Regions from separate parts of the Micromonospora lupini genome, predicted to be linked through region 2. Evidence: riboswitches for the same ligand, from Rfam matches in the RefSeq annotation. Region 2 holds a riboswitch; the other holds the start of a gene.
The links. A riboswitch is a leader RNA that binds a small molecule or an ion and turns the genes downstream of it on or off. The one in region 2 is predicted to bind ZMP and ZTP.
Positions count from the first base shown of each region.

Region 1 (6,005 bases), on a different contig from region 2:
CCCGCCGGCCCGGCTGGCGCTGGCCCGGCCGGCGCTGGTCCGGGTGCCGCGTCGGCCGACGCGGGGGTGCGCGGTGGCTGAGCCGGTGCTGGCCGACCTGCCGACCGGGGCGCCTGCCGTGACGTTCGCCGACTACGCACAGCGGGCGAGGGCGGTGCTGGCCCCGGACGTGTGGGACTACGTCGCCGGCGGCAGCGCGGCCGAGGTGACCCTGGCCGCCAACCGTGCCGCGTTGGACCGGGTGGCAGTGCTGCCCCGGGTGCTGCGCGGCAGCCACACCGTGGACCTCGACGCCCGGCTGCTCGGCCGGCCGTACGCGATGCCGGTCGGGGTGGCGCCGATGGCGTACCAGCGGCTCGTGCACCCGGACGGGGAACTGGGCCTCGCGGCGGCGGCGGGCGCGGCAGGCGTGCCGTATCTGGCGAGCACGTTGAGCAGCACGCCGATCGAGGAGATCACCGCGGCCGGCGCGGAGGTCTGGTTCCAGCTCTACTGGCTGCGGGAGCGGGCGCTGGTCCGCGATCTGCTGGACCGGGTCGTCGCGGCGGGCTGCCACGCGCTGGTGGTCACCGTGGACGTTCCGGTGCTCGGTCGACGCCCACGCGACCTGCGCAACGCGTTCCGCCTCCCGGCCGACGTGGTCGCCGCCAACCTGCCGCACGGCCGGGACGCGCTGGCGCACGCCGGCGCCCCCGGTGTGTCCGGGATCGCCGCGCACACCGACGCGTCGTTCGAGTCGGCCCTGCGCTGGACGGATCTGGCCTGGCTGCGGGAACACGTCGACCTGCCGCTCGTCGTCAAGGGCGTGCTGGATCCCCGCGACGCGGTCGAGGCGGTGCGGATCGGGGCGGACGCGGTGGTGGTGTCCAACCACGGTGGGCGTCAGTTGGACGGGGCGCCGGCAAGCGTCACCATGCTGCCGGAGGTCGTGGACGCCGTCGGCGACGCTGCTCAGGTGCTGCTGGACAGCGGCATCCGTGGGGGCACCGACGTGCTACGGGCGCTGGCGTTGGGCGCGGCGGGCGTCCTGGTGGGTCGTCCGTTGCTCTGGGCGCTGGCAGTCGGCGGGCAGCGCGGCGCGCGGGACGCGTTGGCGTTGCTCGCCGACGAGGTACGCGACGCCCTCACACTGGCCGGCTGCGCCGACCCGGCGGCGGCGGCCGAGCTGCGTACGCTCGCGGTGGGCTGAGTCGTGACCGCTACCGAGCCGGTCGACCTGAGCGTCGCCGACCTGCACCCCGCGCTTGGCGACCCGGCGCTGACCTCGATGAACTTCCTCAACGAGGTGTCCGAACGCTATCCGGCGGCGGTGTCGCTCGCGGCCGGGCGGCCGTACGAGGAGTTCTTCGACGTCGCGGCGGTGCACCGGCACCTGGACACGTTCCACAGGCACCTCGTCGACGAGCGGGGGCACACGCCCGAGCAGGCGCGGCGGCTGCTGCTGCAGTACGGCCGGACCAAGGGCATCGTGCACCACCTCGTCGCCCGCAACCTCGCGGTCGACGAGGGGATCACTGTCGACCCGGAGGCCGTCGTGGTGACCGTCGGCTGCCAGGAGGCAATGTTCCTGGTGCTGCGGGCGTTGCGGGCCGGCCCGGCGGACGTGTTGCTGGCGGTCGCCCCGACCTACGTCGGGCTGACCGGGGCGGCCCGGCTGGTGGACCTGCCGGTGTGGCCGGTCGCCGGTGGACCGTCCGGGGTGGACCTGGCCGACCTGCGGGCGCAGGCGCGGAGGGCCCGGGCGTCGGGTCGCCGGCCGCGCGCCTGCTACGTGCTGCCGGACTTCGCCAACCCGTCCGGGGTCAGCATCGACGTCGCCGATCGGCGGCGGCTGTTGGCGCTGGCCGCCGAGGAGGACCTGCTGCTGCTGGAGGACAACCCGTACGGGCTGTTCCCGGTCGACGACGGGCCGCGTCCACCGACCCTCAAGGCGCTGGACACCGAGCGTCGGGTGGTCTACCTCGGCTCGTTCGCCAAGACCGTGCTGCCCGGGGCGCGGGTCGGTTACGTGGTCGCCGACCAGCGGGTGGCCGGGCCGGACGGCCGGGTCGGCCCGCTGGCCGACCAGCTTGCGATGATCAAGAGCATGGTCACTGTGAACACCTCGCCGATCGCGCAGGCGGTGATCGGTGGGCGGCTGTTGGAGCACGGGTGCAGCCTGGTGCCCGCGAACTCCCGGGAGCGGGCCGCGTACGCCCGCAATCTGCGTCATCTGGTCGCCGGGCTGGCCCGGCGTTTCCCGGACCGGCCGGGCCGGCCGGCGGCGGTGCGGTGGACGGTGCCGGCCGGCGGGTTCTTCGTGGTGGTGACAGTGCCGTTCGCTGTCGACGACGCGCTGCTGGACCGCTCGGCGCGGGACTACGGGGTGCTCTGGACGCCGATGGCGCACTTCTACGACGACACGGCGCCGGTGTGCGCGCTGCGGTTGTCGGTGAGCGCGGTGACGCCCGAGCAGATCGACAGGGGGTTGGACCGGCTCGCCGCCCTCATCACCGACGAGCTCCTGCGTGGACGGTCATAATGGGCCGCATGGTTGCCTGGGAGTACGCCTTGCTCGTCCGCCGCTATCAGGGACAGGGCCGCAATTTCACCGTCTCGTTCGTCTGGTACGGCCCGGACGGGTCGCGCAAGGACATCACCGCCTACGGCGACACGGCCATCGCGCACCTCAACCGCGCTGGCCGGGAGGGTTGGGAGCTGGTCTCGGCCGCCGAGGACGTGAACAACGTCCAGGGCAGCACCGAGGTCCACCGCTATCACCTCAAGCGTCCCCTGAACTGACCCCACCGCCCGCCGGGGCGGTCACACAGGTGAGCGGTATACCGCAGAGTCATAACTATGACTCTGCGGTATACCGCTCGTCGGGGCGAGTGCCACCGGCCGCCCGGCCGGCGCGACCGTCAGGCCAGGTCGATGGCCGGGTAGAGCGGGTGGGGGGCCAGCAGGTCGGTGGCCTGGCGGGCGATCTTGTCGGCCAGGTCGGCGTCGAGCGTGTACTTCGCCTTGGACGGGGTGCCGTCGGCGTTGGCGCCGGCCGTGGTGTGGGTCAGCACGGTGTGGATCAGCTCGGCGGTCTGGTCCATCTCGGCCGTGCCCAGCCCCCGGGTGGTGAGCGCCGGGGTGCCGATCCGGATGCCTGACGTGTACCAGGCGCCGTTCGGGTCCTGCGGGACCGAGTTGCGGTTGGTGACGATGCCCGAGTCCAGCAGGGCCTGCTCGGCCTGCCGGCCGGTGAGCCCGTAACCGGACACGTCGATGAGCACCAGGTGGTTGTCGGTGCCGCCGGTGACAAGCGTCGCGCCCCGGCGGAGCAGCCCCTCGGCGAGGGCCTGCGCGTTGTCCACGATCCGCTGGGCGTAGTCGGCGAAGTCGGGGCGGCGGGCCTCGGCGAGGGCGACGGCCTTGGCGGCCATCACGTGCGGCAGCGGACCGCCGAGCACCATCGGGCAGCCCCGGTCCACCTGGTCGGCCAGCTCCGGCTGGCAGAGCACCATGCCGCCGCGCGGGCCGCGCAGCGACTTGTGGGTGGTGGTGGTGACGATGTGCGCGTGCGGCACCGGGTCGAAGTCGCCGGTGAAGACCTTGCCGGCCACCAGGCCCGCGAAGTGCGCCATGTCGACCATGAAGGTGGCGCCGACCGAGTCGGCGATCTCCCGCAGGATCCGGAAGTTCACCTTGCGGGGGTACGCCGAGTAGCCACCGACAAGGATCAGCGGCTTGAACTCGCGGGCCGCCTCGGCGACCCGGTCGTAGTCGATCAGACCGGTCGCCAGGTCGGTGCCGTAGCTGCGCTGGTCGAACATCTTGCCGGAGATGTTCGGCCGGAAACCGTGGGTGAGGTGACCGCCGGCGTCCAGCGACATGCCGAGCATCCGCTGGTTGCCCAGCTCGCGGCGCAGCGCGAACCAGTCCGCCTCGGTGAGGTCGTTGACCTGGCGGACCTGGGCCTTCTTCAGGGCGGGCGACTCCACCCGATCGGCGAGCACCGCCCAGAACGCGACGAGGTTGGCGTCGATGCCCGAGTGCGGCTGCACGTACGCGTGCGCCGCGCCGAACAGCTCACGGGCGTGCTCGGCGGCGAGCGCCTCGACGGTGTCGACGTTCTGGCAGCCGGCGTAGAAGCGACGGCCGACGGTGCCCTCGGCGTACTTGTCGCTGAACCAGTTGCCCATGGCCAGCAGGGTCGCCGGGGAGGCGTAGTTCTCGCTGGCGATGAGCTTGAGCGACTCCCGCTGGTCGGTCAGCTCGGCGCCGATGGCGTCGGCCACCCGCGGCTCGACAGCCCGGATCACCTCGAGGGCGCTCCGGAATGCGGTGGACTCGGCGTTGTGCGACATGCGACCTCCAACAGACGTGCGGGAAGGCCCAGGCGCTCGGCAAACGTCCGTGTGACGGGGCCGCTCCCCGATGGTTCTCCATCCCCACGCGCCAGTAACGGCCCGCGCCGATCCTACCGGGGCCGGCCGGGGCAGACCCGGCCGACCTACCGACGTCCGATGGCCGAGCCGGGATCGGGCGACTGATCCGCGGTACGCGACGAGGGACCCGGCATCGCGCCGGGCCCCTCGTCGGAGGGTGGTGGGCTCAGGCCGTCACCGCGTCGCGTGCCTTCTTGATCGCCTTCGGCTGGGTGGGGGTACGCGGCGCGTCCGCGCGCAGCGCGATCATCTTCTCGCCGATCTCCTGGAGTTGCTTACGGCCCAACGCCTCGCGGACCTTGGGGAACCACTCCTCCTCTTCCTCCTCGACGTGGTGGGTGACGTTCTCGATCAACACGGTCGTCTTGGCGTTGAAGCGCTCGTCGTCGGCGTCCATGGCGGCCAGTTCGAGGCAGAGCACGTCGGCGACGTGGTGTTCCTCGTACGACTCGAGGATGTCGTCCTCCAGGTCGGGCAGGAGCCGGCGGACCTCCGGGTACATCACCTCGTTCTCCAGGTAGGTGTGCACCGTGAGGGCCTCCAGGATCTGGTCCACGAGCTTCTGCCGCTTGCTCGCCGGCCCCTCTTCGGCGTCCTGGAAGGCCTTGAACAGGCGGCGCATCTCCTTGTGGTCCTCTTTGAGCAGGACGATGGCATCTGTCGACACCGGCATGACCCCCTTGGTAGCTCGTCTGGTGTCGGTTCGGTACCCCGAGGGTGAGCTGGGGAAACGGGTGAATATGGCCGAAGTCGCCCGATCAGACGGTCGCCAGGGTGCGCGGGATCTCGTCGAGCAGTTCCCGGGCCAGGAAACCGATCCGGCCGTAGCGGGGGATCAGCCGCTGGCCGCTCACGGCGTGCGCGAACGCCCCCCAGCAGGCGGCCTGCGCCGGCTCGGCGCCCCGGGAGAGCAGCCCGGCCAGCAGGCCGGCGAGCACGTCTCCGCTGCCGGACGTGCCGAGACCCGCGTCCCCGCTCTCCTCCCGCCAGCCACGCCCGTCCGGGGCGGCCACATGCCCGTAGAGGGAGACCACGGCCTCGTACCGTTCGGCCAGCTCGGCGGCCTCGGCGCCCAGGTCGTCGCCCGGATCGCGCCCGAGCAGGTGCCCGGCCTCGGTGACGTTTGGGGTGAGGACCACCGGGCGGCCCGAGCCGACAAGCAGCTTCGGGTCGTGGCTGAGCGCGCCCAGGGCGTACGCGTCGAGGACCAGCGGGGTGCGCGGGCCCGCCGCCTCCAGGACGAGCTCCAGCAGCCGACCGGTCTCGTCGATGCCCTTCAGGCCGGGGCCCAGGGCCACCACGTCGGCGGCGCCCACCAGCTCGCCGAGTTGGCCTGCCTGGTCGGCGGCGACGGCGCCGTCGGCGGTCTCCGGGAGCCCGACCACAAGCGCCTCGGGCACCTGGATGCTCAGCGTGGCGGCGGTGGACTCGGCGGCGGCGAGCTGGAGCACCCCGGCGCCGGCGCGCAGCGCGGCCACCCCGGCGAGCAGGACCGCCCCGGGGGTGAAGCGGGACCCGCCGATCACGAGCACGGTGCCCCGGCTCTCCTTGCCGCCGACAGGCACCGGCAGCGCCCAGTCCCGCAAC
Region 1 covers NZ_JAPENL010000001.1:979,195-985,199, reverse strand. The annotation lists gene OOJ91_RS04570 (alpha-hydroxy acid oxidase) at 74-1,189, shown strand; gene OOJ91_RS04565 (aminotransferase class I/II-fold pyridoxal phosphate-dependent enzyme) at 1,193-2,521, shown strand; gene OOJ91_RS04560 (hypothetical protein) at 2,521-2,781, shown strand; gene OOJ91_RS04555 (glycine hydroxymethyltransferase) at 2,901-4,337, opposite strand; ZMP/ZTP riboswitch at 4,357-4,446, opposite strand; gene OOJ91_RS04550 (hemerythrin domain-containing protein) at 4,585-5,085, opposite strand; gene OOJ91_RS04545 (NAD(P)H-hydrate dehydratase) at 5,177-6,005, opposite strand, start outside.
Region 1: linked by a shared signal. The riboswitch ahead of OOJ91_RS04555 (glycine hydroxymethyltransferase) and the one ahead of OOJ91_RS32450 (bifunctional 5,10-methylenetetrahydrofolate dehydrogenase/5,10-methenyltetrahydrofolate cyclohydrolase) in region 2 are both predicted to bind ZMP and ZTP.

Region 2 (6,005 bases):
TCAACTGCTCGAAGGGAATACGACACGGGCTTGGTCCCCGCTCGGGCTCGCCATCGAAGACAGGGGTTTGGCTGCCGGGCAGAGCGGGTGCGCTTCGAGGTGCCGGATCAGTGGTCTTCGTCGCCCTCGGTTGGGCGTGGTGGGCGGTTGTGCTTGGCCCACTCGTCTACCTCGTCCGCATCCCAGATAGTCGTCCCGATCAGGCGGGCCATCGGCTCAGGGAAGCCGGGACGGCGGGTGATCTGAAGTACCCGCTGCCGCGACACGTTGAACAGGGCTGCCAACTCGCCAGGCCCGTACAAGCGCGGTCGCTTCACGGCCTGAAGGTAGGCGCAACTCAAACTTGACGATCGCTACTTACAGATTGACAAGACAGCGTGCGGTGATGTGTGGTGGAGTAGTTCACGCCAGGCGACGGCGGGACAGATCCGTCGGGAGGTCAGGTGCCGAAGCGTGTGCCGTACGACGACTACCTGCTGGCGGTGGCGCTGACTCTGGCGCGGCGGCACCAGCCGGTCTGGTCGTGGCGGCGGTGGCGGCGGATCTGCAGGTGTGGGGCGGATCTACCGTGCCACGTCCGGCATCGCATCCCGATCCGCCGAGGCTTCTGGCCGGGGGAGGAGCTGGAGTGACTACGCACGGCCCTGTCCTTCCGGTGTGGACCTGCGGTGGCTGCGACGCGCCTTGGCCCTGCCGGGCCCGGCGCATCGAACTGCGTGCCGAGTTCGAGGGTGCACCTGTGTCGTTGGCCTTCTACATGGGGTCCTACCTGGTCTGGGCCGCGGAGGACCTGACCTGGGTGCCCGCCTGGCTGCTGCACCGGCGTTTCCTGGGCTGGGTCCGGTAAACCTCGTCCGGCGGGGTGACGAGCGCAGGAAGTCGGCTCGATCACTTGATGCTCAGCAGATCTGGGCGATTCGCGCTGACTGCTCAGCATCAAGTGATCTTGTCGACGGCGGGGAGCGGGTCTACCGGGTCGCCCGTTCGGCGGCGCGTACGGCGTTGCGGAACAGCATCGCCACAGTCGTCGGGCCGACCCCGCCGACCCGGGGAGTGATGGCGCCGGCGACCTCGGCGCACGCCTCGTCCACGTCGGGCAGGAGGCGCCGCCCGGCGTAGCGGACGCCGGCGCCGATGACGACGGCGCCCGGCTTGACGTGCTCGGGCTGGACGATCCCGGGTACGCCGGCGGCGGCGACGAGGATGTCGGCGCGGCGGGTGTACCGGGCCCAGTCGGGAACCCCGGTGTGCACGACTGTGACGGCGGCGTTGGCCGTCGGGCGCTTCTGGGCGAGCAGCATCGCCAGGGGCCGGCCCAGGGTGGCGCCGCGACCGAGGATGACTACCTCACGGCCGGCGACGGGGATCTCGTAGTGCGCCAGGAGGGCCTCGATGCCGGCGGGGGTGCAGGGCAGCGGGCCGGGCAGGCCGACGGCGAGACGCCCCATGTTCAGCGGATGCATGCCGTCGACGTCCTTGTCCGGGTCGATGGTCTGCAACGCCGCGTCGTAGTCCAGGTGCCCCGGAACGGGGTACTGCACGAGCAGTCCGTGCACGGCCGGATCGCTGTTGAACCGGGCGATGGCCCGGTGCAGATCGGCCTGGGTGGCGGTGGCCGGCAGATGCACGTGCGGGGAGTCGAAGCCGAGCTCGGCCGCCTGACGCTGCTTGATGCCGATGTAGCCGGCGCTGGCGTCGTCGTCGCCCACCAGGATGGTGGCGAGGCTCGGTGTGATCCCGCGGTCTCGTAGGCGCGCGACCGCCGCGGCGACCTCGGTGAAGATGGCGTCGGCGACGGGTGCGCCCGGCAGGAGTCGAGCCTCGCCGGGTGTGGTGCGCGTCTGTGCGAATTCGCTTGTCGTGGACATGAGGGGCCCCTCGACGCGGGCGCCCAGGCGGTCGACGTCCGCGAGAGGCTCCCCGATGGTTCCACCATCCCCGTGCCGCCAGTCGCCGGTGGTTCGATGATGCCCCATCGCCGAGGCGGTCGCCCAGCAGGGGACGCGCGGCGGGGATCACCTGCCCACGCTCGCGGCGTGAGCGGTTCCCGCGGCCGGGGGACGAGGCGGCAGGAAGTTCCCACCACGGCGGGATCCCGACGGCCGGCACCCGGGAGAGGCTTGCCGGAGCCGGAGCCGGAGCCGGATCGGGCGTAGTGGCGGAAGGGCGGGACCAGCGATGGAGGTGCCGGTGGACATGGCGACAGTGCCGCCCGAGCGGGACATCGGCGCGCGGTGGAGCGCCGCCCGCAAGGTCGCCGGCTACTCGGCCGCGCTGGCCATGTCCCTGTACCTGCTCGTCAAGGTCATCTGGATCGCTGTCGCGCTGATCGGGAGCGGGCCGGACGACATGGGAACCGCCGCCTGGGTGGTGCTCAACGCGGTCACCGTCGGGATGTCCGCGATCGGGGTCACCGTCGGGCTGGCGCTGGCCCAGGACTGGGGCAGGCGGATTCCCGCGCGACCGCTCATCTTCTTCGCCTGGGTGGGCGGCGGCTTCCTGGTGCCGATGCTTCCGTACCTGGTGATCAGCGGTGTTCTCGCGGCGCTGGGTGGTGGCGGGTCCGTCGACGGTGGCGGGCAGGCGCCGGCCTGGGAGGGTTTCCTCATCGGCGTCGGCTTCCTGGGCATGGCGGCGGGACTGGCCGTCGCTCTGCCGATCTACCTGCGGCAACGATGGCCGGCCGCCTTTCTGGGCCGGCTGGGAGATCGGCCGCCCCGCGCGTCGTGGTTCGTGTTGCCGGCGGCGGGGGTGACCGTCGCGCTGGGTCTGCTCTGGCTGTCCTGGGCGTGGGGCGGGACGCTGGGCATCGAGCCCGCGCACCGCGCCGGTGGCGGTGACCTCAACGACCGCCTGCTGAACGGCAACGCGGGGTTGTGGGCGCTGATCGGCGGGTGGAGCGTCTGGGCGCTCGACCGTCGTCGCCCCGGTCGGCTGCCGCGCTGGGTACCGCTGACGCTCGCGTTCGCCGCGTCGGGCTCGCTGTTCGCGTGGGGCGGCTGGAAGCTGCCGATGACCATCATCCGGCCGGCGGGTTACGTGGCCGTCGAGTATCCCGCCGTGGCCATCCTCCAGCACACCCTGAGCATCGTCGTGGGTCTCGCCCTGCTGGCCACCGTCCTGTCCGTTGCCCGGGCCCGGAGTTAGGGAGATGAAGGCCGCCGATGGCACCGGGGCGGGCAGGGAGCCGCGGGGCTGAAAACTCGGCAGAACGTTGCGACGATCGGGGCATGACAACCACTGAGGCGTACGTCGAGTTCGGCACCCGCGAGGCGCGCGGCGTCTCACCGACGTACGAGCGGCTGTCCCACGCCGTCGCCCACGACGGCGACCTGCTCGCCCTGCTCGACACGCTCCCGCCCGGCAAGCGCCAACCCAACCTGCTGTTCGGCGTCGTGCGCTGGCTGGGCGGGCCGGTCGACGACCCGGTCGCCTTCCACGACTACACGGTGGCGCACTGGCCGGTCATCGAGGCGGAGTTGCGAAGAAGGGCAACCCAGACGAACGAGGCCGGCCGGTGCGCGGTCCTGCTGCCCGTGCTCGCCGCGCTGCCGCAGCCCCTCGCCCTGCTGGAGGTCGGCGCGTCGGCAGGGCTCTGCCTCTATCCCGACCGGTACGCCTACCGCTACGGCGAGCACGAGGTCGGCGAAGGCACGCCGGTGCTCGACTGCGTGGCCAGCGGGTTGGTGCCGCCGGCACGCGTACCCCAGGTGGTGTGGCGGGCCGGCCTGGACCTGAACCCGCTCGACGTGACCGACCCCGGCGACGTGTCCTGGTTGGACGCCCTGATCTGGCCCGAGCACGCGCACCGGCGGGCCCGGCTGCACCAGGCGGCGGCGGTCGCCGCGGCCGATCCGCCGCTGCTGGTCCGCGGCGACCTGGTGGACGACCTGCCGGCGCTTGCCGCGCGGGCGCCGGCCGATGCGACGCTTGTCGTCTTCCACACCTCGGTGCTCTACCAGGTGCCCGTCGCGCGTCGGGAGGCGTTCGTCCGGCTGGTGCGTGAGCTGCCGGGGCACTGGATCGCGAACGAGGCCCCGGAGGTGCTGCCCTACGACGGGCTGCCCGACCCGCCGGACGCGGCGCTGCACAACGTCCTCGCGCTCGACGGCAAGCCGCTGGCGTGGACCCGGGGCCATGGTCAGGCGATGAGCTGGTTCGGCTGAGAGCAGGCCCTCGCCGGCAGCCGGGCGCGCAGCGCGCGGCCGAACCAGTCCACCGACGGCGTCACCCCGCCACCCGTCGCCCAACCGTTGAGCACCGACAGCAGGTCGAGGTAACGGTCCCGGCGGCTGTCGTTCGCCAGGGTCAGCCGGTCCAGCAGCCGACGGCGCAGGGCGGCGTCGTCGGGGAGGTGGTGCAGTCGCGCGTACCGGCTGGTGACCGCCGCGACCACCGGCTCGGCCTCGGGGCCGGTCGGATCGAGACCGGCCGCCAGGGCGTCCGCCACCCCGTCCCGGACGATCGCGACGGCGTCCGGGCGGGGCGGCCCGGGCACGTCGTGGTCGGCGGCGTGCTGCCGCGCCAGCCGCCGCATGCTCGCCCGGAAGGTGGCGTCCCGGCACAGCTCGGCCAGCTCCAGCCACGCCTGTACCTGCTCGGTGGTCGGGTCGTCGGGCAGTTCCGGCGTCATCGAGACGATCACACCCGGGTACGTCGGCGGGTCGCCCGTGAAGACGCTGTCCAGGAAGTCATCCACCAGATGCTTCCGTTCCCGGGCGGTGAGCTGGGCCAGCCGGTGCAGGTCGTCCACCTCCGCCGGGCCCGACCCGCGCTGCGCCGCCACGGTCAGCACCGCCCGGCGCAGCCGCAGCACACGGATCTGCACCGCCAGCGCCTCCGCGTGCGCGGCTGCCACCTCGTGCAGAGGCACTTCGCGGTCCACCACCCGCCGGATGGACGCCAGGTCCACGCCCAGGTCGCGCAACGTCCGGACGAGTTCCAGTCGGGCGACGGCGTCCGGGCCGTACCGCCGGTGGCCGGCCGGGCTCCGATCGGTAGGCGGCACGATCCCGCTGTCGGCGTAGTACCTGATGGTCTTGACGCTCAGGCCGCTTTGCCGGGCCAGGTCACCGATCGTGTACCGCGTTTCGCCGTCCATGTCCCCACCCTGCCGTCTCCCCCCGGTGGAGACTCAAGCACCGGCCGGACCCTACGACGAAACCTGCGGCGGCGTGTCCCGCATTCGTCGTAGCGGCGAGCAGACCACGAACAGGCACGCCGCCCAGGTGCCCAGCACGCACACCCAGAGCGCGCCGCGCAGCCCCAGCGCCGTGCCGAGCGCGCCGCCGGTCAGCGCGCCGAGCGGGACCACCCCGAGGCAGATCCAGAGGAACGCGGCGTTGACCCGGCCGAGGATCGCCGGCGGGGTGATCCGCTGCCGGTACGACATCGCGGCCACGTTGAACAGCACCGCGTTGGCCGAGAACGCGGCCAGCCCGAATCCGTAGAGCAGCAGTCCCCAACCGGGTCGGGCCAACGGCATCAGCAGATAGAACGGGCCCGGCACGGTCATCGCCACCCAGATCACCCGGGCCGAGCCGAGCCAGGCCGACAGCCGGGTGGCCAGCACCCCCACCACCAGCCCGCCGACGGCGCTTACCGAGAAGACCAGACCCACCTGCACCGGCGCGGCGTGCAGCTCCCGCACCAGGAACGTCACCTCGATCGAGGCGGACGCTATCACCCAGAAGTTCGACCACGTCGTGCAGGCCAGGATGCTGACCAGGATCGGCTGCCGCCTGATGAAGCCGAGCCCGTCGGTCAGCTCCACCCGCAGGGGTACGCGGGGCGGCGGCTCGCGGCGTACCGGTGGCTGCCGGATCAGGATCAGCGTCAGCGCGCTGACCAGGAAGGCGAACCCGTTGGCCAGGAAGGTGCGGGCGGCGCCGACCAGCCCGATCAGCGCGCCGCTGACAGTCGGGCCGACCAGTTCGGCGGCGTCCTGGCTGATGGTCAGCTTGGCGTTGCCGTCCACCAGCAGGTCCGCAGGCACCAGTCGGGGC
Region 2 covers NZ_JAPENL010000003.1:959,364-965,368, reverse strand. The annotation lists gene OOJ91_RS32460 (hypothetical protein) at 444-632, shown strand; gene OOJ91_RS32455 (hypothetical protein) at 629-847, shown strand; gene OOJ91_RS32450 (bifunctional 5,10-methylenetetrahydrofolate dehydrogenase/5,10-methenyltetrahydrofolate cyclohydrolase) at 969-1,868, opposite strand; ZMP/ZTP riboswitch at 1,883-1,964, opposite strand; gene OOJ91_RS32445 (hypothetical protein) at 2,179-3,147, shown strand; gene OOJ91_RS32440 (DUF2332 domain-containing protein) at 3,231-4,166, shown strand; gene OOJ91_RS32435 (MerR family transcriptional regulator) at 4,142-5,101, opposite strand; gene OOJ91_RS32430 (MFS transporter) at 5,153-6,005, opposite strand, start outside.